3 regions of the Anoxybacillus sp. LAT27 genome follow, and region 2 is predicted to be linked to each of the others. Evidence: riboswitches for the same ligand, from Rfam matches in the RefSeq annotation. Region 2 holds a riboswitch; each other region holds the start of a gene.
The links. A riboswitch is a leader RNA that binds a small molecule or an ion and turns the genes downstream of it on or off. The one in region 2 is predicted to bind thiamine pyrophosphate.
Positions count from the first base shown of each region.

Region 1: linked by a shared signal. The riboswitch ahead of thiC (phosphomethylpyrimidine synthase ThiC) and the one ahead of thiM (hydroxyethylthiazole kinase) in region 2 are both predicted to bind thiamine pyrophosphate.
Region 3: linked by a shared signal. The riboswitch ahead of tenA (thiaminase II) and the one ahead of thiM (hydroxyethylthiazole kinase) in region 2 are both predicted to bind thiamine pyrophosphate.

Region 1 covers NZ_JAIWYK010000068.1:38,933-49,478, forward strand. The annotation lists gene LD028_RS06225 (methyl-accepting chemotaxis protein) at 1-203, opposite strand, end outside; gene LD028_RS06230 (GntP family permease) at 381-1,625, shown strand; partial or broken gene LD028_RS06235 (CapA family protein) at 1,736-1,945, shown strand; partial or broken gene LD028_RS06240 (CapA family protein) at 2,206-2,832, shown strand; gene LD028_RS06245 (zinc ribbon domain-containing protein) at 3,036-3,410, opposite strand; gene LD028_RS06250 (DUF975 family protein) at 3,576-4,238, shown strand; gene mqo (malate dehydrogenase (quinone)) at 4,490-5,980, shown strand; gene LD028_RS06260 (hypothetical protein) at 6,071-6,250, shown strand; gene thiC (phosphomethylpyrimidine synthase ThiC) at 6,315-8,018, opposite strand; TPP riboswitch at 8,126-8,240, opposite strand; partial or broken gene LD028_RS06270 (permease) at 8,330-8,476, shown strand; gene LD028_RS06275 (hypothetical protein) at 8,495-8,656, shown strand; gene LD028_RS06280 (HipA domain-containing protein) at 8,780-9,106, shown strand; partial or broken gene LD028_RS06285 (HIRAN domain-containing protein) at 9,111-9,867, shown strand; gene LD028_RS06290 (NYN domain-containing protein) at 10,177-10,546, shown strand, end outside.
Region 2 covers NZ_JAIWYK010000076.1:22,166-32,711, reverse strand. The annotation lists gene LD028_RS07915 (enoyl-CoA hydratase) at 1-548, opposite strand, end outside; gene thiE (thiamine phosphate synthase) at 591-1,244, opposite strand; gene thiM (hydroxyethylthiazole kinase) at 1,245-2,039, opposite strand; TPP riboswitch at 2,095-2,210, opposite strand; gene hcp (hydroxylamine reductase) at 2,374-3,663, shown strand; gene LD028_RS07895 (thermonuclease family protein) at 3,694-4,221, opposite strand; gene LD028_RS07890 (histidine phosphatase family protein) at 4,218-4,844, opposite strand; gene LD028_RS07885 (ABC transporter ATP-binding protein) at 4,894-5,595, opposite strand; gene LD028_RS07880 (ABC transporter permease) at 5,588-6,397, opposite strand; gene LD028_RS07875 (nitrous oxide reductase accessory protein NosL) at 6,394-6,840, opposite strand; gene LD028_RS07870 (right-handed parallel beta-helix repeat-containing protein) at 6,824-8,155, opposite strand; gene LD028_RS07865 (sensor domain-containing protein) at 8,254-10,170, opposite strand; gene LD028_RS07860 (heavy metal translocating P-type ATPase) at 10,289-10,546, opposite strand, start outside.
Region 3 covers NZ_JAIWYK010000422.1:36,545-47,090, reverse strand. The annotation lists gene LD028_RS11145 (ABC transporter ATP-binding protein) at 1-140, opposite strand, end outside; gene LD028_RS11140 (ECF transporter S component) at 144-734, opposite strand; gene tenA (thiaminase II) at 709-1,404, opposite strand; TPP riboswitch at 1,492-1,599, opposite strand; gene LD028_RS11130 (class I SAM-dependent rRNA methyltransferase) at 1,731-2,915, shown strand; gene LD028_RS18025 (hypothetical protein) at 3,025-3,159, shown strand; gene LD028_RS11125 (PepSY domain-containing protein) at 3,201-3,713, opposite strand; gene LD028_RS11120 (glycoside hydrolase family 13 protein) at 3,841-5,505, opposite strand; gene LD028_RS11115 (MDR family MFS transporter) at 5,703-7,310, opposite strand; gene LD028_RS11110 (MarR family winged helix-turn-helix transcriptional regulator) at 7,316-7,759, opposite strand; gene LD028_RS11105 (SpoVR family protein) at 7,895-9,313, shown strand; gene hflK (FtsH protease activity modulator HflK) at 9,402-10,367, shown strand; gene hflC (protease modulator HflC) at 10,364-10,546, shown strand, end outside.

The DNA of each region.
Region 1 (10,546 bases), on a different contig from region 2:
GCGCGAATTAACGTTACTTTTCCGACGAAAAAACTAGTTAGCCCAACGATGATGCCTGCTCCGACGCAAAGAAGTGTAAAGTATGTAGCGTATGACGGATGTTTGTATATTGTAAAAAAGCTAGCGACGATCGGAAAAGCGAGCCCCATCATAACACCTGTTCCGATAGAAATAAGTAAAAAACGTCCTGTTACACTGAACAATACATATGTCACCTCCGACAAAAAGACTATTACAAAAATACTATATGTATATACGGATGACAATACATCTGTATGTATTTTTAAAAATTTTTACACAGTTTTTATGTTATTTGTGATATATTTACAAAAAAATGACGTTACATCATGATATGTTTATAGATTGTATACTTGGAGGGGATCAAATTGAACACATTTGGAGCGATAGCTGCTTTTCTACTAGCTGTTGTATTTATTTTACGAAATGTGCCGGTGGGGTATGGAATGATGGGCGGAGCGTTTATTGGTGCTTTATTAGGGGGAGCTTCCATCGATGAGGCTGTTTGGCTAATGATGAATGGGGCAAAAGAGATGATCCCGTCTATTTTGCGCGTTTTAGCGGCTGGCGTGCTTGCTGGTGTATTGATACATTCTAGGGCAGCTATGGCAATTGCGGAAAAGCTTATGCAAGCATGCGGAGAAAAATATGCGCTATTTTCGCTATGTGTTGCAGCGATGATGTTAACAGCGTGTGGGGTGTTTGTTGACGTTGCCATTATGACGATTGCACCTGTTGCGCTTGCGATGGCACATCGACTTGACGTGTCGCGTTTTGCTATATTGCTTGCATTAATTGGTGGGGGGAAAGCCGGGAATATTATTTCTCCTAATCCGAATACGATTGCAGCTGCTGAGGCATTTCATGTCCCTCTTTCCTCTCTCATGATGGCAGGCATCGCACCGGCGGTGATTGGTCTTTTTGTCACGTACCAGCTTGCAAAACGGTGGCGGGGTGATGACAAACATATGCCAAAAATTGAAACGGTTGAAAAAGAAACACCTCCATGGCAAAAAGCGATCGTTGCTCCCGGTGTTGCGATGATTCTTTTATTGTCACGTCCGCTCTTTGGTGTGTCAATGGATCCGCTTATCGCTTTGCCGACTGGTGCAGTGATTGGTGTGATTGTTATGAATAAAACGAGGGAGTTGAACGTGTTTCTACGCGTAGGCATGGAAAAAATGAGCGGTGTTGTATTCATGCTTCTTGGTACTGGAACGCTAGCAGGTGTAATTGCGAACTCCGCTTTGCACCAAACGTTTATGTATACGCTCGAATCGCTACGGTTTCCGCCATATGTCATGGCATCGTTAGCTGGTGCATTATTGTCAGGCATTACTGCATCTACAACGGCGGGGACAGCTGTCGCAAGCCACGTGTTTGGAAAAGCGTTAGTTGAAGCGGGTGTCCCATCGCTTGCGGGAGCAGCTATGGTACATGCGGGGGCAACAGTGCTCGATCATTTACCGCACGGCAGTTTTTTTCATATCACCGCAGCGAGTGTACATATGTCAACGAAAGAGCGCCTTACATTGCTTCCGTACGAAACGCTCATAGGCATAGCCATTGCTACAACATCTACAATCATTTTTTATCTATTTTTATAAAACTATGTTCTAAATCATCAACAAATAAAATAAAAAAAGGGTTTTTCCTCCATGTGTAGAAAAAATTTATATACACAAAGGGGAGTGAGGAAAAAGTGAGAAAGATATGGATGTGTTTATGGATTTTTCTGTTTTTATTTGCCCATCCTGCTTGGGCGCAAGGAGAAACGAGCATTACATTAAGCGTTGCCGGGGACGTCACGCTCGGTCGCGATGATAACTATGGCTATACGTATTCATTTGATCATGAAGCGAAAAAAAATGGTCTTGCTTTTTTTACGAAATACATTGAGCCGATTTTTAAGCAAGATGATTTTACAAAGAACAATCGGAGAAAGCCCAAGCAGGGCGTAGCCCGTCTTCAGACATGGGATGAACCGATTGCTTTGACGCAGTCAAAGATGGTATACTACTCTTATAGAGAAGAAAAATCCAACGTCTTGAATCGGGCGTACAGGGCGGAAAGCACCACCAAGGTGTTTGCCCATGAAAGTCTTGCGGAGCAAGGGCGAGTTCTGCACGCAGGTGTACGAGAAACCCTTTTGTACGCAAGAACCCCGCGACTTTAGTCGTCGGGAGATTCAGAACGGTTAATTTGGAAACAACATTAACAAACGCCACGCAAAAAGCGGAGAAGAAGTTTCGGTTTCGAGGTGATCCGTCGTATGTCAATATTTTAACGCGCGCAAGTATTGAAGGAGTGAATCTTGCGAATAATCATACGTTCGACTATGGACAAAAAGGATATGCGGATACAATTGCAACGCTAAAGCGAGCGAATATCGGCTATTTTGGGAACGGTATACCTTTAATGAAAACAGTTAAAGGAGTAAAAATCGGCACGCTCGGTTATAAAGGATGGAGTGACACCAAAGCAGTACGAAAGCAAATTGTCACCGACATTCGCGCACTACGAAAGCAAGGGGCACAAATTATTCTCGTTCATTTTCATTGGGGTGAAGAGCGAAGCTATATACCAAATCGCACGCAAACATCGTTAGGAAGATTTACGATCGATAGTGGGGCAGATCTTGTCGTTGGTCATCATCCGCACGTCATTCAAGGCATTGAACAATATAAAGGAAAAATGATTGTTTATAGCTTAGGCAACTTTATGTTCGGAGGCAATAAAAATCCGAGCGATAAAGATACGTTCGTTTATCAGCAAAAATTAACAAACCAACATGGCTCGTATATGAAAAATAAAGTATAATGGAAATAAAAGGAGTTGATTTTATGTACATCGGGGACATTGTATTTCAACTCGTGATGCTCGGCACGTTGCTTGGGGTTTTTGCTGTATTCTGGTGCTGTGTGGTTGACAAGGTCTATAAAGGGAAAAAGAGGGTAAAAAAGTTCGGCAGGCGCCGAACTTTTTATTCATTACTTATTCTCGCGTATCACTTGGATTTATAATGCTTTTCCGCAAGATGGACAAAAGCGGAAGTTTGCTTGTACGTTCGTTCCACAGTGTGGACAAAACTTTTCTCCTTCGATATGACCGAAACGAGTATTGAGCGGATCTTTTTCCTCGTCTTCTTCTACAATATCGACGATCGACATCCGTTCTTTCCCTGTAGCGTTTTTATAATGATACACAGCTTGAAAAATACCGATACCAATGATAACGAATCCGAAAAAAGGAAAGATTTGTGACCCTGGAATGGGAGAATCTTTCGTAATAGAAAAAGTCATAAACGTCCAAAACATACCGAATAAAATGGTGGCGATACTGCCGATAAATCCTTGCATGGACGGTCCACGGCCAGGTTTGATGCTTTTCATTTGCTTTTCCTCCCTTATAATGGATACACCCATTATATACAAAACATAGAAAATATTCATCTCATTTACTAAAAGATCAATAGCATTTTTCAAATAAGTATGTTAGAGTAAAAAGCGCATAGACTATATGTGTAAGTGCGATCACGTAAAAGGAGGTTTTATCATATGACATTATCATTGTTAAGGCGTGAAGCAAGGGAAGCGTTGAAAGGAAAATGGGGCAGTGCCGTGCTTCTTATGCTTGTTTATGCGTTCGTGACCATCGTTTTCCCTATGGTAGTTGAGGTTGTATTAAGTGGAGGATGGGACGTATGGATTGAACAAGAAAACGTGCCAACATCTGTTTCGATCGTCAGTCTGCTTCTTTCACTTGCGCTCATTCCGTTTAGTGTTGTTGTGTATTGGGTATTTTTAGATGTGTATCGTCATGAACCTGTCCGAATCTCTCCAATGTTTACAGTATATCAAGATGGGAAGTTATCATTAAAACTCATTGGCACGTCTGTTTTATTTGGTATTTTTGTGTTTTTGTGGAGTTTGCTACTTATTATCCCTGGAATTATTAAATCGTTATCTTATTCACAAACATTCTTTTTATTAAAAGATCATCCCGAATACGGTGCACTTCAAGCGATTAGCGAAAGTAAAAAACGAATGAAAGGATATAAAGGAAAACTATTTTTGTTATATTTGAGCTTCATCGGCTGGGGGCTACTCTCGATTATAACGTTCGGGATCGGACTTTTATGGCTCATTCCGTACGTCTACACATCGCTTGCAGCGTTTTACGATCAATTTATTCGTACACAAGAAGCGCTGGCTGAGTAAAACGAACAAGGGATAACCTCGTTCGTTTTTTTTTGAATTGAACTAGAAAAATATCAAATCATTTTGTAAAATCATTAAAAAAAGAATATTGTTTCTTTTTATCGAACATATGTAAGTGCATTTGTAATCATTTAATTATATTAACATGTTTGTAATCATGTAGAATAATAGTGACATACTATAATTTAAATGTGTTATAATAAATGCGGAGAGGTTTTTGATCGAATCGATGGGATTTAGGGGGTCCAATGATGAAAACAGATGTCATTTTAATTGGTGCGGGGATTATGAGTGCGACATTAGGGACATTGTTGAAAGAGTTAGCGCCAGAGTGGGAAATTACGGTGTTTGAAAGACTTGATCAACCAGCAGATGAAAGTTCGAACGAATGGAACAATGCCGGAACCGGACATGCGGCACTTTGTGAACTAAACTACACAGTGGAAAAAGCGGACGGATCAGTTGATATAAGCAAAGCGATTAAAATTAACGAACAATTTCAGGAGTCGCTACAATTTTGGTCTTATCTCGTTCAAAATAAGCACATTCGCAACCCGAAGGACTTTGTTATGCCAATCCCACATATGAGTTTTGTGCAGGGAGAAGAAAACGTCGCGTTTTTAAGAAAGCGCTTTGAGCAGATGGCTAATCATCCGTTATTTAAAGGGATGGAGTTTTCTGACGATCCGCAAAAATTGAAAGAGTGGATTCCGCTGATGATGGAAGACCGCATCGTCACAGAACCGATTGCTGCCACGCGCATGGAGTCAGGGACAGATGTGAACTTTGGAGCTTTAACGCGCATGTTATTTGAACATTTAGAACATAAGCATGTCAATTTATATTATAAACATCATGTTGAAGATATGAAACGGACAAGCGACAATTTATGGGAAGTAAAGGTGCGCAATTTAGCGACTGGGGAAGTTGACGTTCATACAGCGAAGTTCGTCTTTATCGGGGCAGGTGGCGGAAGCCTACATTTGCTACAAAAGTCAGGTATCCCTGAAGGAAAAGGAATCGGTGGATTCCCGGTAAGCGGACTATTTATGGTGTGCAACAATCCGGATATCATTACTCAACATCATGCGAAAGTGTACGGCAAAGCGAAAGTTGGTGCACCGCCGATGTCTGTCCCACATTTAGATACGAGATTCATAGGCAATGAGAAAATGTTATTATTTGGACCGTTCGCTGGGTTTTCACCAAAGTTTTTAAAGAACGGGTCGATATTCGACTTAATTACGTCTGTCAAACCGCACAACGTGTTGACGATGCTTGCAGCAGGGGCGAAAAACATGGCGCTTACAAAATATTTAATTGAACAAGTCATGTTATCAAAAGAACAACGCATGGAAGAATTGCGCGAATTTATCCCGAATGCGAAAAGCGAAGATTGGGATGTTATTATCGCTGGTCAGCGCGTGCAAGTCATTAAAGATACAGAAGCAGGTGGCAAAGGAACGCTTCAATTCGGTACGGAAGTTGTTGCCGCCCATGACGGCTCCGTTGCTGCTTTACTCGGTGCATCACCAGGCGCTTCAACGGCTGTTCATGTCATGCTTGAAGTCATTGAAAAATGCTTCCCAAATGAAATGAAACAATGGGAAGCGAAAATTAAAGAGATGATCCCATCATATGGCGTATCGCTAATGAAAAACGAAGCGCTTTTACGCGATGTCCAAACGCTCGCTGCTGAAACGCTTGGCCTAAAAGAAAATATGCCACTTCAAATTGCATAAACATAAAAGGCGGAAGTCGGTGGACTTCTGTCTTTTTTTGTAGTGATCGTGCATGCATTTGTTATAATGAGGAAAAAGGGGGATGAGTGAATGATTTACCTTTGCTTTGTGGTTTTACCGATTATCGCAGGTTTATGGTTTTTTAATTTGGCATTGCTGTTGAAGAAATTGCACCAAGGCCGTGATATTCATAACGAAACATTGTTAGGTACAGTGTTAACAGCGATTTTTGTTTTTTTCTTTATGTACGTATGGATTGGGGTGTCATGAACGGAGCATGTGCACGACTTGTTTTAGATTAACATTATCATACTAAACGAGCACAAGTTGAGCGCTAGCGCTCAACTTGCACGGCATTTGTATATAATGATTTTCCTTGTTCAATGAACTGTTTTGCCTTTTCTTTCATACCTTCGTCTTGCAAAGTTTTTTGAAGTTGATGTGAAATGTTCATGGAACAAAATTTTGGACCGCACATAGAGCAAAAATGGGCGAGCTTTGCTCCTTCGGCTGGCAATGTTTCATCATGATACTCACGTGCGCGTTCAGGGTCTAAAGATAAGTTGAATTGATCGTTCCAACGAAATTCAAATCGAGCTTTTGATAAAGCGTCATCTCGTTTTTGTGCACCAGGATGCCCTTTTGCTAAATCAGCCGCATGGGCGGCGATTTTATAGGCAATAACACCTTCGCGTACATCTTCTTTGTTCGGAAGTCCAAGATGTTCCTTTGGTGTGACATAACAAAGCATAGCCGTACCGTAAGCACCGATTAGCGCTGCTCCAATGGCTGATGTAATATGGTCGTATCCTGGCGCAATGTCAGTAGTGATTGGACCTAATGTGTAAAAAGGTGCTCCATGACAAATTTCAATTTGCTTATCAACGTTTTCTTTAATTTTATGCATCGGAATATGTCCTGGACCTTCAATCATCACTTGAACATCATGTTCCCATGCAATGTTTGTCAATTCACCAAGTGTTTGTAGTTCGGCAAATTGCGCTTCGTCGTTCGCATCTGCGATCGATCCAGGACGCAATCCGTCTCCGAGGGAAATGGCAATATCGTAAGTTTTTAAAATTTCACAAATTTCTTCAAAGTGAGTGTATAAAAAGTTCTCCTCATGATGCGCTAAACACCATTGCGCCATGATGGAACCTCCGCGTGAGACGATACCTGTCGTTCGATTAATTGTTAATGGAATGTAACGAAGTAGCACCCCAGCGTGAATAGTAAAATAATCGACACCTTGCTCTGCTTGTTCAATGAGCGTTTCTTTATAAATGTCCCATGATAAACGTTCCACAACACCGTTCACTTTTTCTAGTGCTTGATAAATAGGCACAGTACCTACGGGAACAGGTGAGTTTCGAATAATGTACTCTCTTGTTTCATGTATATATTTTCCTGTTGATAAGTCCATGATCGTATCTGCACCCCAACGAATGGCCCAAAGCATCTTTTCAACTTCTTCCTCCATCGAGGATGTCACAGCTGAATTCCCGATATTTGCGTTAATTTTAACGTGGAATTTATTCCCTATAATCATCGGTTCACTTTCAGGATGGTTAATGTTAGCTGGGATAATTGCCCGTCCTGCCGCCACTTCTTGACGAACAAACTCTGGATCCATTTGCTCACGTATCGCAACAAATTCCATTTCAGGTGTAATGATCCCTCGTTTTGCGTAATGCATTTGGGTGACCGTTTTTCCTTTTTTCGAACGAAGAGGTCTTCGTTCGAAAGGCAATTTCGTTTTAGGTGTTTGACCATTGTATTCTTCTACATCACCACGTTCTGCTATCCATTTTTCCCTTAATTTTGGTAGTCCTTTATGAATGTTCGGGTTAAAAAGTGGGTCTGTATACGGTCCACTTGTGTCATATACTCGAATCGGTTCATTTTCTCGTATGGATGTTTCTGTCTTTGTTGGTGTTAGTTGAATTTCACGCATTGGAACACGAATATCTTCACGTGTTCCTTGTACATACACTTTTTTACTTGCAGGGAAATGCATCTGTGAAAATAAATTGTTCATCGACATTCTCTCCTTTTTTGTTTTTGTCGGAGTCATGCCAACACGTAAAAAAAATCAGGTTCCGTAATGAGAACCTGATTTTGTCCGCAAATAGCACAAGCAAACAACACTTGCACCATCTACTTCCCTACGCTGGCATCACCCAGATCAGGTTCGAAGGGTCAAAGAACTTTTGCGCGTTCTTCTCTCAGTCCAAGCTATTGGACTCCCCTAGTAGATGAAAAATTATGAACTTTAAGAACAATCTATCACATAATAAAAATATTGTAAAGTATATTTATTCATCGGGGCTGGCATCGGCGTATTCATTCATGGCGCTTATGATTAGCTCTGCGGGCGCAAGTTTACCAGAGATTACACTACTGCATAGCATTTTTCATAAGAAACTCGTTTGGGCGTTCATCGCCTCGGTCATCTCGATGGCGACTTTGTCAGGATTTTTGTTTTACATCATATAAAACATGGAGGAGATTCGTATGTTTAAAAAATTGTTTGAGAAAAAAGAAAAAGGTTGTTGCGATGTGCAAATTATTGAGGTTAAAGATGACGAGAAAAAGGAAGATTGTTGCGAGGGGAAAGAGGACTGCTGCAAAGAGCAAGAAGATTGTTGCGAAGACGACAAACAAACATGTTGCTAGCACCAGAGCACCAGGGGGCCCTGGTGTTTTTTGCATGGGCAGGATTTTTGGTGAGGATGACGAAGTAAAGGAGAAAATTATGTTTTTATTTAGAAGATAAGTGGTCAAAAAGGGATGGGGTTTGTGAATATACTAGACGTTAGCCATTGGGAAAAAGATGATAAAAGGCAAGCATCTGGAACAAGACAAAAGTTTTGGTTAGTTAGTCCACATAACGAAAAACGATATTTGTTTAAAATTCCGAAAGAAAATACAGGAGAAGCGTGGGCAGAAGTTGTTGCCTCAAAGTTAGGGGAGTTGATAGGGATAAATACAATGAAGGCACATTTAGCAATTTATAATGGTTTAACAGGTTGTTTACTGGAAAATTTCGTTGTTGCTAATGCAGAGTTTTACGAAGGCGGTGATTTATTCTTTACGATTGCGGAAGATTTTGATCTGCGGAGGTGAAAACATGATTCGACCTTTTGTGCTTTGGCTTATTTGGCAAAATGAACGTACTCGTCAGCGATATCATGTAGGCAATTTAGTGCATCATGAAGGAAAATACATGTTTTATTATGAGAAGCATGCAAAGAGAAGAGGAGTTATCGAAGCATTAAAAAACGGATATCATCTACATTTAGCTTTCCCAGATGTAAATAAAGTTTATGTATCCGAGCGTTTGTTTGGTCCTTTTGAAAGACGTCTTCCTGAATCGTCGTCGTCCGGATTTTCAAGAAATTCTAGGGGCACACGGCTTATCCGATGATTATACAAATATGGATTTATTGCGTGCTACTGGTGGAAGACTGGCGACGGACACGTATGAGTTTGTACCACCCATTTATGTATACGGCAATGAGTTTGACTTTGATTTTTACATTGCTGGATGGAGATATTATGAAGGGGAACGAGTACTTGATCGGTTGCAAGTAGGGGACGATGTGATATTTCAACTAGAATCGACAAATGAACAAGATCCGAAAGCGGTTGTCGTATTGACGAAACAAGGGGAAAAATTAGGATATATCCCTGCTTTTTATAGTGAATTTATGTTTTGGCTTATTGAAGAAAGTAGTGGGGCATATAAAGCTAACATTCAATTTATTTACCCGAAGGCCAATCCACAGTTAAAAGTAAACATTTGTGTGCGTGGAACGCTGACAACGACAATGAAACAGCTTCAGCTAGACATGGTACACGATATGGAGTTGACAATAACAGTGTAGTAGATAAAAATCACACAAAGCGTTCAGAGGATGGAACAGGCAGCCATCGCCCTCGGTGGAGATGCGGGAGTGCCAACCCGCCTGAAGTTTTGTGAATGGAGTCGATCCATAGCGGGAGGGGCTATGGGTTTTTGTTTTACCACTATGCAATAGGCGAGCTCGTTGCGTTACAAGGATGGTGTGTTGACATGTCGTGTTTTTGTTGTATAATTGTGCATAGAATAAACGCTGTCGTTCATATGGATGGCAGGTCAAGAAGGGAGCGGCATCGTGTCGCTCCTTTTGTTTTTCATGTGAGGAGGGATGTTTTTGTATTCACGCATCGCCTTATTTATTGATGGCGGATATCTTGACAACGTATTGAAATGGCATGGAAAAGCAAAAATTGATTATGGTAAGCTTGCTGCAGCTATGGCTAACGACCACTTGCTTCTGAGAACGTACTACTATCACTGTCTCCCTTATCAATCTCCAAATCCATCTTCAGAGGAAAAAGAGTATTTTTCCAATGCCCAAAGCTTTTTCAAAAGATTGAACAGGCTAGAAAGCTTCACTGTTCGAGAAGGAAAACTTGCATTCCGCGGTATTGATGATCGCGGTTTCCTTGTGTTCGAGCAAAAGCGTGTTGATGTTATGCTAGCGACAGACTTAGTTATGCATAGTACGAAAAAACTGATTA
Region 2 (10,546 bases):
TGTGCACTCATTATTTTTCCTTCCCATATGATTTGTTTTGATTTGACATCTCCAATTTTTCGATTTAAAAAGAAATGTCCCCCACCATCTGGAACTAAACCAATGCCAATGAAATTCATTGCAACGCGCGCTTGTTCATTTGCGATTACATGATCGCAAGCAAGGGCTAAACTAAATCCTAATCCTGCAGCGGCACCATGTATGTAGCTAATCGTTAGTTTCGGCAATTGATGCAATGTCATCGCTATTTGTTTAATCGTTTCCATCACTTCAATGAATGAATGTTCATTCGTTGATTGCAACATCGTCTTAATGTCGCCCCCTGCGCTAAATCCTTTGCCGCGACCACGAATGATGACGATATCCGCTTCACTTGCTTCAACTTCTTTTAACGCTTGTAACAACTCTGTTAACATTTGTTCATGTAAAGCATTTAGCGCATTCGGACGATTCAATTCAATGGTTGCGACGCGATTTTCGTATGATAGTACGATATGTTCCATCTTCTCCATCCCCTCTTTCGTTTGTTCGCTATTTTCTTTCGACATATATGAATAAAATCCTGCACAGAACAAAGGAAAAAGACGACATCACCTGTCGCCTTTTTGTTTTGCACGTATGACAATCTCATATAGTCGTTTTGTTTGTTCGTAAATATGTTCAGCACGGCAAATGGCCGAAATGACAGCAATTCCGTCTGCACCCGCTTCGATCACTTGTTTGGCTGTTTGTTCTGTAATTCCACCGATCGCAACGAGTGGAACACGTTTTTCATGGGCACGAATATGTTCAATCATTGTCAGTCCACATGCTTGCTTTGCATCCTCTTTTGAAACAGTTGGGAAAATCGGGCCTAATCCAACATAATCGGCGCAAGCAGCAAGCGCTTTTTTTACTTCATTTAAGTTGTGAACAGATACGCCTAAATATTTATCTCCTATGCGATCGCGAACGCGTTCAGCTACTTCGTCTTCTTGACCGACATGAACGCCATCTGCCTGTAAAGCGAGGGCCAAATCGACATCGTCATTCACGATAAAAGGAATATTATACATTCGGCATCGTTCAAGTAATTTCTCGGCTAAGCGGTATTTTTCAATTCCCGTAAGCGCCCCCTTTCCTTTTTCGCGAAACTGAAACATTGTAATACCGCCTTTAATTGCTTCATCAAGCACAGCGAGCGGATCTTTCGTACAATCGATACTTCCCATAACGAAATACAACGATAGCTTCTGCCTCATCATTTATTCCCCTTGAATACGCGCGTATTGATCAACTTCTTCTGCACTCGTTTCATGTAAAGCATTTAAAAAAGAAAGTTGAAAAGAACCAGGTGCTTTTGCTTGTTTGGTTGCTTTTTCAGCCGCCACACCGTAATAAGCGAGGGCAGCAACTGATGACATCATCATATCGTCTCCTATACCTGCAAATGCACCTAATACCGAACTTAACAAACAACCTGTCCCTGTTACTTTCGTCAACATCGCATCACCATTTGAGACGATTACAATACGTTCTCCATCGGTTACTATATCGTCTTTTCCTGTTATAACGACTACACAACGAAACATGAGTGCTGCTTTTTTCGCTACATCCACGAGGTCACTTTGAACGTCCCCTGCATCGACTCCTTTTGTACGTACTTGTTCACCCGCAATGCTCGCAATTTCCGATGCGTTCCCACGTAAAATCGAAATGTTTACTTCACGTAATATACGTCTGGCTGTTTCGGTGCGGTACGCTGTCGCACCAGCTCCAACAGGATCGAAAATGACAGGAATGTTTGCCTCATTTGCTGCTTTTCCGGCAATTAACATCGCCTCTACGTCTGTTTCGTTTAGCGTGCCAATGTTTAACACTAAAGCACGAGCTAACCGAACCATATCCGCTACTTCTTCTTTTGCATACGCCATAACAGGAGATGCGCCTACAGCAAGCAAACCATTCGCAACAAAATTGGTCACCACGACATTTGTCATATTATGTACGAGTGGTGACTCCTTTCTAACACGCATTAACCATTGTCCTACATTCATCATTCATTCCCCCTTAAAAAATAAAAACTAGTCGGACAGAATCGACTAGTTTGCATATCGAAAACATAGCCTACTTCCCTCCGCTGGTACAAACCAGATCAGGTTCAAAGGGTTGGAAAACTGATTGCGCGTTTTCCTCTCAGCCATCGCCATCCGGCACCCCTAGTAGTTTGATTGATTCAATTTTCTTTCATTTTAATACATTCTTTCTCTTGATTCAATATGGATTATTGTCAAATTTCGTTCATATTTTTGTATGAAAGTGTGATATGTATCACTTACGACGTACATATTTTCTCCTATTGTTAAAGTGTCAATAAGAAAAGGAGGGGTCATAATGTTTTGTCATCAATGTGAACAAACACCAACAGGGGGATGTACTGTTGTTGGAGTTTGCGGGAAAGATGAAACAATTGCAAGTTTGCAAGATACGATCGTATTTGCATTAAAAGGAATTGCAGCATATCGCACGCATGCCCATCAACTTGGGTATACCGATCCGTTCGTTGATACAACGACACATGAAGCGTTATATATGACGTTAACAAACTCTAACTTTAACGTACAAGAACATATAGACATGGCGATGAAAGTCGGGAGAGCAGCCATTCGCGTAATGGAACTACTCGATCGAGCACATACAGAACGACTTGGCATTCCTCAACCTGTTCGTGTAACGCAAAATAGAATTGAAGGAAAATGTATTCTCGTTACAGGACATAACTTATTTGCCCTTGAACAACTATTAAAACAAACAGAAGGAAAAGGAATTAACATTTACACACATTCCGAAATGCTCCCAGCACATGGTTATCCACAATTAAAAAAATATAAACATCTGAAAGGAAATGTCGGAAAAGCATGGTACGATCAACGTCGCCTATTTGAAAAATTCCCTGGTGCTATTTTAGCGACAACAAACTGTGTCATGCCGATAAAAGGTTCATATGCTGATCGCATGTTTTCATACGATGTAGCCGGATTAGAACATGTGCAAAAAATCGAAAATGATGATTTCACGCCGTTAATTGAGAAAGCGCTACAACTTCCAGAAGCAAACATTGAATCGGATGAAACGTTAGTGACTGGTTTCCATCACGAAACTGTAATTCAAATTGCACCAGAAATTATTCAAGCTGTAAAAGAAGGAAAAATTGAACGCTTTTTCGTTATCGCAGGTTGCGACGCTCCTGGAAAAGGCGGTGAATATTATCGCACGTTAGCTACATCGTTACCGAAAAACACTGTCATTTTAACGACATCCTGTGGGAAATTCCGCTTTAACGATGTCGACTACGGGGTTGTTCCTGGCACGAACATTCCACGATATATTGATTTAGGGCAATGCAACAACTCGATTTCGACTGTCAAAATTGCAATGGCGCTTGCGGAAGCATTCGGCTGTGAAGTCAATGAGTTACCGGTCAGCATCGTTCTTTCATGGTTTGAACAAAAAGCAGTTGCAATCTTACTCGGATTGTTTAGTTTAGGCATTCAAGACATTCGAATTGGACCGAAAGCACCGCACTTTATTTCTGAAGGCGTGCTACACGTATTGCAAGACATGTTCGGTCTCAAGCTCATCGGTAATGTAGAAGAAGATATGCAAGCGATGCTCGCACATTAAAAGGGCTGTTTCATCCAGCCCTTTTCACATTTACGAAGCTTTATTTAACCATACACTCATATTAAATCCTTCTTCTGTCACGTATCCATCGACACTCCATATTCGTTTTTTTGCTTTTTTCGCTTTTTCTTGTGCTTTATACAATTTTTTTGCATATTTTGTGTCCGGTTCAAATACGTAAGCAACACGCGCAAACCCTTCTTGTACAATTTTTTCTTGGTATAAAGTTCCATCTTCTAACCATATGTACGCAAGCAATCGACCATAACGATCGTACGGTTGTTCTTTTGCGCTTAGTTCAACTGTCACTTTTTTGTGAAGCAAAACGTCTTTAGCGAATTGTTTTGCCTCTTCGCCATACGCCTGTTTTTCGCGATACGTTTCGGGGGTATCGATATTTAGTAGACGAACCGTTACAATTTCGCCATCTTTTTTTATTTTTACTGTATCCCCATCAACAACATATTCTACTGTCGTAACAAATGTTTTCTCTTTATTTTGCGATGTACAACCGACAATAAAGACAATTGCCGTAAAAAACATAGCCCATTTTCTCATAAATGTGTCAGCTCACTTTTAAGATGTGAAATGTCCGACTCGCATTCCACGTCCCACTTTTCCCCGTCAAACGATACGATCGTCACACTCGTACCGTATACACGGCTATTTTTCCACAACTCCGCAAGCGTTTGTTGTTTCCAATATACAAGAAGCGTGCGAATCACCATGCCATGTGTAACGATAAGAATATGACCTTCTGAATGATTTTCAGCTATATGTTGGATCGTAGCAATAGCTCGACGTTGAACATCAAAAAACGTCTCGCCAATAATCGGCTTGTATGCATCTGGGTTATGATAAAAATGATAATGATTTTGCTCGTCGGATTGCGCAATTTCTGCAATTGTTTTCCCTTCCCAATCACCTAAGTGAATTTCACGTAGCCGTTCATCAAAATATATTGGCACATGACGTTGCCCTAAAACAATTTGTGCTGTTTCTTTTGTTCGATCGCTCGGACTACAATACGCAGCAGTAAATGGGACTGTACGAAACCGATCGTGTAAAAGTGCTGCCTGTTTTTTTCCCTTTTCAGTTAAAGGCGAGTCTTTCCATCCTTGCATGCGCTGTTGTGCATTCCACTCTGTTTCAGCATGACGAATGACGTATAATTTTAACACTTTACCTCCCCCTTCGAATGAAAAAAGCAAGCAATATTTGCTTACTTTTTCAGTATGACATATGTTGTGAAATTTGTGCAAAAAATATAGACTCTAACGATTTTCCATCTTGACAAAGCGCGGAAACCGAATCGTATATAAGCATTTGTCCTTGATGAATAAATACGACAGTATCTGCAATTTCCTCAACTATTGACAGCATATGTGTCGAAAAAATAATAGCTTTTCCCTTTTCCTTTTCCAAACGAATAAGTCGTTTAAATTCCCATACCCAATACGGATCTAAACCGTTTGTTGGTTCATCTAAAATAAGCAATGGGGCATCCGCTAAGAGCGCTTGCGCAAAAGCGAGCCGCTGTTGCATGCCTTTTGAATACATCCTTACTTGCTTATGTTGATCATTCGTCAGTCCGACAACATCTAAACATTGTTTCACCCGCTCGTCTGTTGCTCCTTGCCATTGTCCAAATAAAGATAACACTTCATAACCTGTTAAAAGCGGGGGAAATTGAAGATGATCCGGCATAAACGAAAACCATTGCTTGTCGTTGTTTTGAATTGGTTGTTCGTTTACATATATGTCTCCTTTCGTTGGTGGGAGCTGTCCGATTAGCATTTTAATAATCGTGCTTTTTCCTGCACCGTTACCGCCGCATAACGCTAAACATTGTCCTTCTTGAGCAGAAAAAGAAATGTTTTCTACTTTATTTTGTTCGTTATATATTTTCGTCAATTGTCTCACTTCAAGCATAACGTTTCCCTCGTTTCATCCATACGTTTACTAAAAACAACGGCACAATGATCCATATGCATGCGATTGCAATAAATGTAAGCTGGCCACTTGCACTCTCTGCCCATTTTGACCATTCATATAATTGCGGACCAAATAGTGCGCTACTTTTCAGAGCAGCCACGGTCCAAACACGCACGAGTTCAACCGGATTCAATATGATAGATAAAGCAAATAAAAAAATGGTCCATTGCTTTGGAACAATTGATAACAAAAATAATACGATAAATTCATAAAATAAAACGAAAAACCCCCAAATAAATAAACTAATACCGAGAGCTTGTAAACGATTAGAGGAAACAAGTCCAACGAATAAAGCAATCGCTAAAAAAATACTTGTTAATACAATGGTGAATACAAATGAAAGGAAAACAAACGTCGACCACGTCCCTCCTGTTGCAAAAAGAGCGATACTTGCACTTCCATACCCGAGCGCAACAACTGTCCATAGTGATAGGCAGCTCCCCACATATAAACCAAGCGTTAAAGAGTGAGTGGAAACCGGATATGTTAATATAAGCGATAATCGGCCGTCTTCCTTTTCCCCCGCAATAAACAAACTACCTGCTAATAAAGCAACGAGTGGGACAAGCAAAAGGGACAAATTTAATAAAGCCGCGGTCGAACGTGTAAATACTCCTGATGCCTCGTGTCCGCTACTTGCGATCACAGTTGATGATAAAACGGCAAACAAAACGGCAAAAGTGATAAGCCATTTGCTACGAATCATCATCATCCATTGGTACTTTATCGCTGTATTCATTGTTCAAATCCCCACCGATGTTTTTTTAATTGCTCATACGTCCATAACTCTCCATTTCCTTCTTGTTCCATGTATACTTTGGCATGTTTTTTGTTTGCAAATGAAACGACCCCATAATTCATCGGCGTCCAATAATTTGGATTGTATACAAAAACAGCGTGCTCAAGCTCAATCCACTCCCCGTTTGTTACATCGCGAACGTATTTCTTTGCAATGTCCTCGTTGCTTTTATTCATCCACTCGATCATGCACCCAATATCATCAAACTTATGCACCGTTCCATCTTTTAAAATTATTTCTGTAGCATATGGTTCTGCTGTTATACTCATATTACAAACTACACATACATCAATATCTGGATTAATTTCTTCAGGCTCGTACGTTTTCGCTCCACTACATGCGACGAGAAAACATACAAAGAAAAGGCTAGCAATTTTTTTCATGTGTCATTCTCCTTCCATATCCAATCATAAGCAAGCTGCTTACAAATAAAATGCTTCCAAACAGCAACAGTTTCCACGATCTTTCGGTTGTTTCGTTTTTATTGCGATCGACTTGTATAAGTGGGAAGCGGTCTTCCCCTTGCGCCTGTGCTTGCGTAAAAAATGACTCCGTTGTATCAAGAAGTGATAACGCCGGACTTTGAAAATAAAATTGCACACTTGGCCATTTCCGCAGCAGTCGACTATACATAGAACGAATGCGATGTGGGGTATCACCGACTCCATCATCGTTGAAATCATAGAACTGATAGGTGTCCCAATAATTTCCTTTACTTCCATCATCAAATGCAATGGGTGCTCCTTGGATAAGTGCATCTTCCATATTTCCTAAAAATTCATTTTTCACAACAATGATATCGGGATTTTCATATAAGCTGTGCAATGCACGATAGTTACCGATAAATTCATTGTCTTTTACATGACAATGACGTGCGTTTTGTAACGATAAAGCTGTGCTATTATACAGAAATGTATTGTTGTGCATCACTACATGTTCGCTATCGTAAATGAGCGCCCCGTATCCACGATAATCTAATTGTCTCTCAATCGTATTATGTTCAATCGTAAACTGCTTGGACATCATCATCATCATTCCATTAATATTTTCTGCGAGCACATTTTCTTTTGCCATCCCGCCTTCAGCATACATGAAATGAATGGCATAGCGTGCATTCGTTACTTCGTTTTTTTCGATCATTGTATGTTTAGCCCAATCTAAATAAATGCCATCTTGCACACGTGAAATATGATTTTCGCGCACAACAACCCCGCTTGTCTTCAATAGGTGAATACCGTTTCCTCGTTGAGCGAAATGAATATCTCGTCCACGAATGACATTGTTTAAAAGGTTGATATTTGTTCCTTTTTCTACATAAACACCGTAATGTACATGTTCTATACGTACGTGTTTTAACGTAACATGTGAACTTTTTTGAATGAGCACACCAGCTCCTTTTCCATATGCGCTGTTGCGAATCGTTAATCCTTCGACATGAACGCGAGGAGCACGAATTGTCACAACATATTCGCTTCCTTCCCCATCAACTACCGCTCCGGGTTCAGCAATGAGATGAATCGGCTTGCGAATCATAATCGGACCTTTGTATATCCCTTTTTTCACGATTAACACGTCGCCATCATGTGCTTCATCAATAGCTTGTTGCAGCTGTTTATGTACGTCGATCTTTTCTCCATATACCGTTTTTGTAAACAAAAGTGTAACGATCGTTATGAGCAAAAAAAATAAGCTACGCATGTCCACTCCGTCCTCATGTTTGTCATTTATATATCCACATTAATGTAAATTTGTGAAGAAAAAAGAAAATATATGTGAACAAAACGTGAAAAGAGACGCTAATGTAGCGCCTCTTTCGATTGATTATGTTGTTCAAGCCATTGAAGTAACTTTTCTGCTTCTAACGATTGACTAAAGTAAAACCCTTGGGCAAAATCGCAATCCATCTTCTGTAATAAAGAGACTTGATCGTCGCGTTCTACCCCTTCAGCGAGCACCTGTAAATCTAAACTTTTAGCGAGATGAATAATTGTATCGACGATCGTTGCATCTTTCGAATTGTCGGTAATATCACGAATAAACGAGCGATCGATTTTTAATAATGAAACAGGCAAATTGCGAATATAAGCAAGCGATGAAAAGCCGGTACCAAAATCGTCAATCGCAACTTGAATGCCGATCTGTTTTAACTCTGTTAAAATATGTTTTCCTGTTTCGATGTTTTCCATTAATCCGCTTTCCGTTATTTCTAAAATTAAATAGTTAGGTGGAAACTGTGTTTCTTGCAAAATATTTTTCACATGCGTCACAAATTCTTTTCGATTGAGTAAAAATGGTGATAAGTTTACTGCGAGCTTTAATGTCGGAAAATGAGTTTTCCATTGTTTTACTTGTTGGCACGCTTCTTTTAACACCCATGTTGTAATTTCAAAAATGAAGCCGTTTTTCTCAGCAATTGGGATAAACTCTAATGGCGAGATCACTCCGAGCGTCGGGTGTGTCCAACGCATGAGCGCCTCGACCCCCATAATTGATTTATTATCTAACGACACTTTCGGTTGATAACATAAATAAAACTGATTGTTCAATAACGCAAGCGGTAACTCTTGTTCAATCATTCTTTTTCGATTTTGCTGCGGATGATAAAAGTGATATCCTTTCCCTCGTTCCTTTGCATAGCAAAGCGCTTGATCAGCTTGTTTCAGTAATGTATCTAAATCTGTACCATCTTGTGGAAAGAACGTCACCCCAATAGAAAGACCTGATTGGATGACATGCTCTTTATATCGAAATGGCTCCACAAACGATTGAAGCAAATGGTTCATGCGCGCAACCATCGTCTCTTTGTTCACATCATGTAACACAATGACAAACTCATCGCCACCGATGCGAGCAAAAAAGTCTTCTTGTTGCAAATGTTGCTGAATGCGACGAACCGCCTCTTGTAAAAAAAAGTCCCCTGCTTGATATGAAAAACGATCGTTAATCCACTTAATTTTGTCAAAATCAATGTAGCATAATGCAAATGGACGCATTTTTTGAATCATGTGTTGCACATACGTTTCAAAATAAAAGCGGTTTGGAATATTAGTTAGCGAATCGAAATGTTTTAATTTGATCAGTTCTTCCTCACAACATTTCCATTTTGTAATATCTTTTGCCACAACAATCACGTGTTCTATCTCATTTTTTTCATTTAGTAACGGCTGAGCATGCATATCAATCCATATGAAATGCCCTTTGTGTGTTCGCCAACGACATTCAACAGTTGTTTCTTTCTCTTTTGTCGCGTAAATCGTATGTAATTTTTCCATTAAAAGCGGGATGTCATCATGATGAACGAAAGAAAACAACTCATGGTTACACACTTCTTCTGCGCATTTTAGCACGTGTTGAGCGCTTGGTGAAACGTATGTAATTTCACCTTCTGATGATAAAATAAATGTAAATTCAGACGCCATTGAAGCCATAGAAGAAGTGAGACGCATATCAATAAACGGTGCGTCACGATACGTCACAACGATGGCTTGTAGCATACCTGTTTTGTTACATAGAGCGGTGGCTTGAACATATATATTCTTACGCTCATCTTCCTTCAAAATATCATACGAAACGATGCGACCATGTTGTGCATCATGAATCAACTTTTTTAACAGCTCTCGATTCACACGAAGATGATAAAAATGGCGAAAAAAATGTTCATCCGCTCCTAAAATTTTTCCGTTCGGGTCCATAACAGCGATTGCTTGCATCATTTTATTCAACCTCTTTGTTGTTAAAGTTCTATCTTCATTTTCACTAAAAACGGTGAAAAAATCAACAACGTTTCTAATATTTCTGAATAATGTCCTTTTTTTAGAAAAGCGCACAACTTTAAATCGTGCGCTTTTCCCATAAAATGAATAAGCTCAGTATGCTAACAAAAATCGTTGCCCCCATATCCGATAAAATGGCGATCCATAATGTTAACCAACCTGGAATGGTTAATAGTAGCGCCGTTGCCTTTAACGAAAGGGCAATTGCGATATTTAAACGAATGGTGCGATTTACACGCCGGGCAATAACAATCGCCTCTGGCAATTTCTCGAGATGATCTTGCATAAGCACGACATCAGCAGTTTCAATGGCGCT
Region 3 (10,546 bases), on a different contig from region 2:
GTGGATTTTCCGCATCCCGATGGGCCTAAAAGCAACACTTTTTCTCCTTTTTTAATCGAAAGCGATACATCGGTAAATAACCGCTTTTCTGCCCCCGGGAATTTTAAGCGCAATTGTTCGATATGGATCAATGATGTCACCTTCTATTTATCAAGCGAGTCGTAATCTTCTTTTGTCGTCGGACGCAACAATTGCGTCACACCTGTCGCTTCGAGCGCTTTCACAAGCGAATAAGCAAATACGCCAGCAATGATGATCGCTCCAATGAAACGCGCACCGATAAATAACGTTAAATTCCACCATGCTAATTGGTCGATATATCCTTTGTAAAAATCAAGCACTAATGAAGCGATCGTTGAACCAACCGCTGCAAGCGACACAACCGCCACATCAAAACGTTTATAGCGGAAAGCAGCGAAAACAAGCTCGGCGAGCAACCCTTGCACAAAGCCGTAAAATAGCACCTCAAGCCCCCATTCAGAACCAGCTAAAAACTCTCCTGATGCCGCAGCCACTTCCGCAAGTAGCGCCACTCCTGGTTTACGAATTAATAAATAGGCAACAGTTGCCGCAATGAACCACATGCCATAAATGAGTTGATCAAGATGAAGTCCAAGCGGTTTTACCGCATAGTAAAGCGGTCCCCACACTTTATACACAATCCCAAACACAATCGCCACCACAACGGTCGTTAATACGTCTGTTAATTTAAGCCCTTTCGTTTGCATAAACATCCTCCTCTTCAATTGGCCAACGTTCTAATTTGTACGCCATGTCCCAAAATAAATATTCATATTGACTGCTGATCACAAAGTGTTGCTTCATCCGCTCTAACTCTTTTTCGCTAGCTGTTTTTGCGATGTCGTTTAAACGCGCAATTTGTTGTTCGACAAGCTGTTTGAACCAGTCAGAGCCGTACGCTTCAATCCATTGTGCATAAATTGGATGATTCGGCTTACAATGTTTTAACCGCTCACCAATTTCGTAATACAACCAATAGCACGGTAAAATGGCAGCTAATACATCGCCAAAACGTCCTGCAAACGACGCGCGATACATGTGGGACGTGTACGCATACGCAGTTGGAGCAGGAACAAACGACGCCTTTTCTTCTTCTGTAATGCCGAGCTCTTTCATAAACGTTTCATGTAAACGAAGCTCAGCTTCATACGTACTTTGCGCATGATGCGCCATGCTTGCGGTCGTTTGTAAATCATCAGCCATCGCCCCGCCAAGCGCTTGCACTTTTGCAAAGTGTGTCAAATAATATGAATCTTGTAATACATAATAACGAAAACAACGTAAATCAAGTGTTCCTTCCCCGAGCTCCTTCACGAACGGATGATGAAAGCTCGCTTCCCAAATCGGATCGACAGCTTTGCGCAACTGCTCTGAAAACAACATAACCTCTCCCCCTTAAGAAAAATAAAAAACCACTTTCTTTGCGCAAAGAAAGTGGTTGTAAACGATGGAAATTAATAAAAGACACACTTCGCACCGTTTCCACTTCCCTACGCTGGTATGATCCAGATCAGGTTCTAAGGGTCTCAAAGGCACACTTTGATCTCAGCCTATCTAAAGGCCCCCCTAGTGGAATCATTTGCATCATTCACTTTGTCACTAATATTAGCATATTTCATGGAATTGTCAAATATTTTTCTCCACCATTTGCGCGCATCGTGTTCTTCCTGTATGCTAAAGTAGCGAATATATAGTCAGGAGTGGGATGTATGGCAAATGTATTTTTAAAACGAAAAAGAAAAAAACGGCTCGAGCTTGGACATCCGTGGGTGTTTCAAAGCGAAGTCGATTATATTGAAGGAGATTTTGAACCGGGGGATTTCGTCAACGTATATAACCATCAACGTCACTTTTTAGCGAAAGGATATATTAATCCAAAATCACAAATGATCGTGCGCGTGTTAACGCAAAATCCAAACGACGAATTAAACGCGCAATTTTTTATGAACCGTATTCGTCAAGCATGGGCGTATCGCGAACGGATGATTCCGGGCGTTCGTTCATGTCGCGCCGTTTATGGAGAAGCTGATTTTTTACCTGGGCTCATCGTTGATAAGTACGAAGATGTGCTCGTTGTGCAAATTTTATCGCTCGGCATGGAAAAAAGAAAAGAATGGATTTTACAAGCGCTTCTTGACGTTTTTCAACCGAAAGCGATTTATTTGCGCAACGACGTTCACGTGCGCGAATTAGAAGGATTAAAACAAGAAAAAGGATTTTGGTACGGCACGTGCGATACGAACGTACAAATTGAAGAAAACGGCGTGAAATACATTGTCGATATCGAAAACGGACAAAAAACAGGATTTTTCTTCGATCAACGTCAAAATCGTGCTGCCATCAAACCGCTGATTACAAGCGAATCAACCGTGCTCGATTGTTTTACGCATACAGGTTCATTTATGTTAAACGCCTGCTTATACGGAGCAAAACATGTGACCGCTGTCGATATTTCTGAACATGCGATTGAAACAGCAAAGCGAAACGCAGAGTTAAACGGATTTACAAATGTGGATTTCGTCGTTGCGAACGCGTTTGACTACTTACGCGAATGCGTACAACAGGGGAAAAAATGGGATGTCGTCATTATTGACCCACCAGCGTTTGCAAAATCCGCTCATGCGGTGCCAAAGGCGCTTGCCGGCTACAAAGATATTAATTTAAACGGCTTAAAGTTAGTGAAAGACGGCGGCTTTTTCGTGACGGCAAGTTGTTCGTATCATGTGCATCCAGATATGTTTCAAGCGATGGTTACAGAAGCAGCGTTTGATGCGAAGAAAATTTTACGTCAAATTCATTGGAGCGGTGCAGGATACGACCATCCAAAACTACTTGCCGCCGATGAAGGCAATTATTTGAAATTTGCCATTTACGAAGTACATTCACGTAAGTAACAGGTTGGCTCATGCCAACCTGTTTAAAAATGGACAAAATGATTGTGCACACATGACACAAAAACAGGGTATACTATAATTGAAAACGCTTTCTAAAGAGGTGATGACAATGGCATTAAAAACAATTTGTCCAAAATGCTTCGGAAAAAAGAAAATGAAAATTTGTTTATCGCTTTATAAAACATGCTCACTATGCAACGGGACAGGGAAAATTCAACAAACACCAACGAAACGAATTAGTTAAAAAGCACTTCGCACAAATCGTTCATGCGAAGTGCTTTTCGTTTATGCGACCGCTTTTCGTTGTTTTTTTTTCGCTTGCGCCCGCAAAATTTTTGCGGATAAATAAATACCCGTCCCTGTTAAAATAATAATTGAAATGGCAGCGGCATCGATGATAAGGCGGTTCCAAAGACCAAGTTTGCCAACATGAATAGCACGCACAAATGAGGCAAATTTATTGACTTCTTTTTTCACAACTGTACCGTCTGGCGCAATCGTCACTAACGTCCCGTCTTTATCGTTCAACCGTACCATATACATCCCATGATTCATCACGACACCAACTTCATCCATGGAAAACGCACCGGATTCACTCGCTTTTTTTACTGCATCGATCATATTTAACTGCGCATGTCCACCTCCATCACCATGCGCATGTTCATGGCTACCATGCGAATGTCCACCCATGCCCATTAACCAACGCTCAGTCAACAACAATCCTGTCACCGCTTCCAAAAGTAAAAAAACCGAACAAATGAGTCCAATCCATAAATGCAAATTGCGCGTTTTTTTCATCTGTCTTCCTCCAACTTCACTTATGTTTTACACATGTAAATGTAAAATACGAATTTGCGAGAAGTTTGAAAAGTACGTGAAAAAAATGTGAAAATCCCCTTTTCCATGTCGGAAAAGGGGATTTTCATTATTTCACCAAATATACACGCGCTTCATACGGACGCAATGTAAAGCGTGTCGCATGTTTATGCGGTTTTACATCGTAGTTTGCTAACACCAATTGCTCGCTATTTAATTTCAATGAATCGTAACGATACATTGTTTTTCGGTCTGTTAAGTTCACGATGACGATCGCTTTTTCATCACCTAACGTGCGCGTATATGCGTAAATTGCTTTATGGTTTTCTAATATTAAATCGTATGTTCCGTAAACAAATACGTCATGTTGTTTACGGAGTTGAATCATGCGTTTGTAAAAGTTTAACACAGAGTTCGGGTCGTGCAACTGTTTTTTGACATTAATTTGTTTATAATTTTCATTCACACCAATCCAAGGTGTTCCTGTTGTAAATCCGGCGTTTTCATCATCAGACCATTGCATCGGCGTGCGTGAATTGTCACGACCGTTTTTCCAAATCCATTGCATCACTTCTTCATGAGAACGCCCTTTAGCACGTTCAATACGATAATAATTTTTGATGGCGACATCATCATATTCATCAATCGTTTCAAATCGGACGTTCGTCATGCCAATTTCTTGCCCTTGATAAATAAACGGCGTTCCTTGCATAAGGAAATATAATGCCCCTAATGCTTTGGCACTTTCAACAAGATATTGTTCGTCATTTCCCCACGTCGACACCGAACGCGGTTGGTCATGGTTTTCAAGGAATAGTGCGTTCCAGCCAACACCTTCTAATCCTTTTTGCCATTTCGTTAATACACGTTTTAATTTCCGAACATCGACACCGCCATCTGTTCCTTTTTGCCAAAGTCCAAGATGCTCAAACTGAAAAATCATATTAAAAATGCCGTTTTCTTCACCGACCCAATCTTCTGCCTCCTCGACCGTTACTCCGTTCGCTTCTCCAACTGTCATAATGTCATAACGCGCAAACGTTTGCATTTTCAACTCACGAAGATAGTCCATAATCCCTTCTTGATTCATATGTCCGTCAAATGAAGGGACATAGTCAAGCCCTTTTGGATTCGGTAAATCAGGGAGACCTTCTTTTTTCTTAATGTGTGAAATCGCATCAACACGAAACCCATCAATGCCTTTATCGAGCCACCAATTAATCATGTCATATAACGCACGACGAACATCTTCATTTTCCCAATTTAAATCCGGTTGCTTCGTTGCAAACACATGCAAATAATATTGATCCGTCGCCTCGTCATATTCCCAAGCAGAACCGCCAAAAATGCTTTCCCAATTGTTCGGTTCTTTGCCGTTTTTTCCATCGCGCCAAATGTACCAATCACGTTTAGGATTATCCCGTGATGAGCGCGATTCAATAAACCAAGGATGTTCATCACTCGTATGGTTAATGACGAGATCTAAAATAACTTTCATGTCACGCTTATGAATTTCTTCAAGCAATTGATCGAAATCTTCCATCGTCCCGAACTGCTCCATAATGTCTTGATAATCACTAATATCATAGCCATTGTCAGCATTCGGTGATTTATAAATCGGACAAATCCATATGACATCGATTCCAAGGTCTTTTAAATAGTCAAGCTTTTGGATAATCCCCTGTAAATCACCGATGCCGTCCCCGTTTGAATCCATAAAGCTTCTTGGATATATTTGATATGCAATCGCTTCTTTCCACCAAGCTCTTTTCACGCCAAATCCTCCTCAATCCATTCAGCATAAATCGCTTTCAATATTGTTTACTCTTTCATGTTAATATACAAACAGCTTTGTTGAAAGAGGAAGTTGCACTTTTTCATAAAAAATTTCGTTTTTATTGTGCAAACGGTTTAACTGCGAACAAAAATAAGCAACGATTCATCATCGTTGCCTATTTTATACTTATATTTTTATTCCATTTCATTCACTTTATTCGTTCGATTGGAAATCGTAATGCGACCAATAAACATTGCAAAAATAAAGCCGATGCCAACGAAAATCAGTCCATACAAAAATACATCGCTTAACGCATCAACAAGCGTTTGTTTTAATACAGGCACAAACATTTGTTGCATTTGTTCAGGAATTTTTTTCAACGTATCCGGATTTAAAATGACGGAATATACGCTTTGCGGGTTCGATTCAACAAGTTGCTTAAATGAATCTGTCATCGCTTGCGCTTGCGCTGGCAATTGTTCTAACAACGGAAGAAACTTCGCTTCTAATAAATCTTTCGAACGATGATTCATAATCGCCCCTAACAACGTCGCCCCAAATGTTCCTCCAATTTGCCGGAAAAACTGGCTCGATGATGTTACAATGCCGAGCTGCGACTTCGGAAATACTTCTTGCAACGCGAGCGTAATAACTGGGTTGACGAATCCTAGCCCAAAACCGAGCGTCGCCATAAATGACATCGCTGTCCATTTATTCGTATCGACATCCATCGTTGACAATAAGAAAAAGCCAAGCGCCACAAGCACCATCCCAACAATCACTTGCGGGCGAACACCAATTTTTTGTACAAGTCGTCCACCGATCATACTTGCGATAATAAGCGCAAACATCATCGGAAACATCATCGTTCCTGATTCTGATGGGCTCATGCCAATAATGCCTTGCATAAAGAGCGGTACAAACATAATCGCTCCAAACATGCCGACAGACATAAAAAACCCGACGCTATTAAGCACAACAAACGTTTTATTTTTTAATAAATGAATCGGCATAATCGGCTCTTCTGCTTTTCGCTCTACAAATACAAATAAACTAAAGAAAACGACCGAGCTAGCTAGTAAAGAAATAATTTGCCACGATAGCCAATCGTATTTATCGCCACCGAACGTTAAGGCAAGCAACAACGAAACAACGGCTACAACCATCGTAAACATGCCTGCCAAATCAAGCTTTACTCGTTCAGCGACGCGATGATTATGCAAACCGAGCGAAATGAGAACAATGGCTAATATACCAACAGGAAGATTAATGTAAAATACCCAACGCCAATTTAACGAATCCACAATCCATCCACCAACTTGCGGACCGAGAATAGACGCTAATCCAAATACGCCACCAAATACACCTTGCCATTTCGCCCGCTCTGCTCCCGTAAATAAATCACCAATGACGATCATCGCCATCGGCATCATAATACCTCCACCAATGCCTTGAATGGCTCGGAAAATAATAAGCTGATTCATTGTGTCCGCCATGCCACATAGCGCTGAGCCGATAATAAAAATTGCTAACCCTGTAACATAAATCGACTTTCGTCCAAATAAATCAGCGAGTTTCCCTGCAATCGGAACGATCGTTGTCGATGTGAGCATATATGCTGTTGTCAGCCAAGCCATCATACTCAACCCACCAAGTTCGCCAACAATGCGTGGCAACGCTGTCCCAACAATCGTGCCATCTAACGCCCCAAACAACATCGCAACAAGAAGCCCCGTAATTAAAATACCTCGTTTTTGTTGTATATTCGCAATACTTGTTTGTATCGCTGCTTGTTCTTTCATACGTCTCACTTCTCCTCTTTTTCGTTTATCGCAGCAATTTTTTCGATAATATAGACGAACTGTTCAAGCTCATCAAATTGTAATTGGCTTAAATAACGCTCAATAATTTTTCTTCGCTCCGCTCGTGCATGCTGAAGCATTTCTTTCCCCTTTTCAGACAATTGCACATACACGACACGCCGGTCCTCTTCATCTCGATCACGCAATACAAACCCACTTTTATATAAGCGATCGATCATCGTAGTAATGGCGCTCGGTTTAACAAACATTTCGTCCGCCAATTCACTTACTGTACATTTCCCACGCTTCGACAACAAGTTTAAAATAAAAAACTGCGGTTTCGTTAAGCCGATTTCCTTCTTAGCTAAGTCAGCTGCCAATTTGCGAAGGGCTAACGAAAACGCATGCTCTAATCGCTCAACAAGCGCGGTGAACTGCGTCTGCTCCATACACACCCCACCTTTTTAACGATATAAATATTTAACATAGTTAAATATAAATGAAAGAAAATATAAAGTCAATCAATGATTCCTGACGTATCAAATGATGCACTCGCTCATACATTGTCATAAGGAGGGAGCGCGATGAAACGAGATGAACAAAAAGCATTAGAAAAAGCAATTGCGGAAATTACGGAAATTGCTGAAGGGTTTGGGCTTGATTTTTATGAAATGCGCTATGAAATTTGCCCAGCTGATATTATTTACACGTTCGGAGCGTACGGCATGCCGACACGCTTTTCGCATTGGAGTTTTGGGAAACAATTTCATAAAATGAAACTTCATTATGATCTCGGATTAAGTAAAATTTACGAGCTTGTCATTAACTCCGATCCGTGCTATGCCTTTTTATTAAACACAAACACCCTTATTCAAAATAAATTAATTGTCGCACACGTCCTTGCCCATAGCGACTTTTTTAAAAACAACGTTCGCTTTAGCAACACAAAACGAGACATGGTCGAAAGCATGGCGGCAACAGCCGAACGAATTAAACATTACGAACATGAATATGGGAAACAAGAAGTTGAAAAATTTTTAGATGCTGTTTTAGCTATTCAAGAACATATTGATCCTTCACTTCTTCGTCCAAAGCTAGCGTGGACGTTAGCGGATACAGAAGTATACGAAGAAGATGATGAAGCACCGAAACCGTCCCCATATGACGATTTATGGTCGCTTGATGAAAAAAGGAAAACACCATCGAATCGAAAAAAAAGAAGAAAATTTCCTCCTCAACCAGAAAAAGATTTGTTGCTTTTTATTGAGGAATATAGCCGCGAGCTTGATGAATGGCAACGCGACATTTTAACGATGATGCGTGAAGAGATGCTTTATTTTTGGCCTCAACTTGAAACGAAAATTATGAATGAGGGCTGGGCAACGTATTGGCATCAACGCATTTTACGCGAAATGGATTTAACGAGTGATGAAGCGATCGAATTTGCCAAATTAAATGCAGGTGTTGTCCAACCTTCTCGCACCAGCATTAATCCATATTACTTAGGATTAAAAATTTTTGAAGATATTGAAAAACGGTGGGACAATCCGACGGAAGAAATGAAAAAGCTCGGAGTCAAACCAGGTTCAGGGCGTGCAAAAATATTTGAAGTACGTGAATTGGAATCCGATATTTCCTTTTTGCGCAACTATTTAACGAAAGAACTCGTTATGCGTGAAGATATGTATTTATTCCAAAAACAAGGAAAAGACTATAAAATTGTTGATAAACATTGGGAACATGTGCGCGATCAGCTTGTGAACATGCGCGTCAACGGTGGCTTTCCATACATTACAGTCAATGACGGGGACTATATGCGCAATGGGGAGCTATATTTAAAACATTCGTACGAAGGCATTGAACTAGACGTCAAATATTTAGAAAAAGTGCTTCCGTACATTTATCAACTTTGGGGCCGAGCGGTTCATATGGAAACGATCATTGAAAACAAACCGACGCTATTCACATACGACGGAAGAAACGTACAAAGAAAATATATATAAGCTACTGAGCACATCAGTAGCTTTTTTATTGAAACTTTTTTCTGTTTTTTCCGTACATACATATAAATAACAAGAAAGGTGGGTTTATATGGGTAAGCGCTCTATTACAGGCATCGTCATCGGGGCGATTGCTGGCATTTTTCTTCTTGTTGCTGCACTAACATCATGGTACACCGTCGATGAGTCAGAACAAGCCATTATTTTAACATTTGGAAAAATCGACGAAGAAGTGACGACACCTGGACTACATTTTAAACTTCCTTGGCCGATTCAAACGGTCGAAACGTTGTCGCGAGAAACGTTTAGTTTACAGTTTGGCTACAAAGAAGAAAACGGAAAAGTTGTCGCTACAAACCAAGGCGATACAAAAATGATTACAGGCGATGAAAATATTGTTCTTGCCGATATGGTTGTTCAATGGAAAATTACTGATCCTGCAAAATTTCTTTATCGCTCATACGAACCGGAACAAATTTTATATAATGCGACGTCTGCTTCTTTGCGTAGCGTCATCGGCAGTTCAAAAATTGATGACGCGTTAACGTCAGGTAAAGCAAAAATTGAAGCGGATGTGCGCGAATCGCTCACCGCATTAATGAAAAAATATGATATCGGTATTTCCATTTTAGCTGTGAAATTACAGGACGTTGACTTACCGAACGACGAAGTGCGCAAAGCATTTACAAATGTCACAGATGCGCGCGAAACAATGAACACAAAAATTAACGAAGCGAATAAATATCGCAACAAACGAACGAAAGAAGCCGAAGGGGAAAAAGACGCTCTCATTTCCCAAGCGGAAGCTGACAAAGTAGCACGCATTGAAAAAGCGTATGGAGATGTCGCTAAATTTAATGCCTTATACGAAGAATATAAAAACGCAAAAGACATTACAAAACAGCGGTTAATGATTGAAACGCTTGAACAAGTCTTACCGTACACGCGCATTTACATTATGAATGACGATGGCAATACGTTAAAATATTTACCAATCCAACCGATCGAAAAACAAACGACAGAGAAAAAGAAAGAGCAAGGGAGTGGTAACGAATGACAAACTTCCAAGATGATCAAAACGTCATTCACTTTAAAGATAAACTACCAACAAAATGGTTTCGTTTCATCATCGGAGGAGGCATTGGACTTGTTTTACTCGTTATCGCTTTAACAAACGTCTACATTGTTCATGAAAATGAATATAAAGTCGTACGCCAATTTGGTGAAATTGTTCGC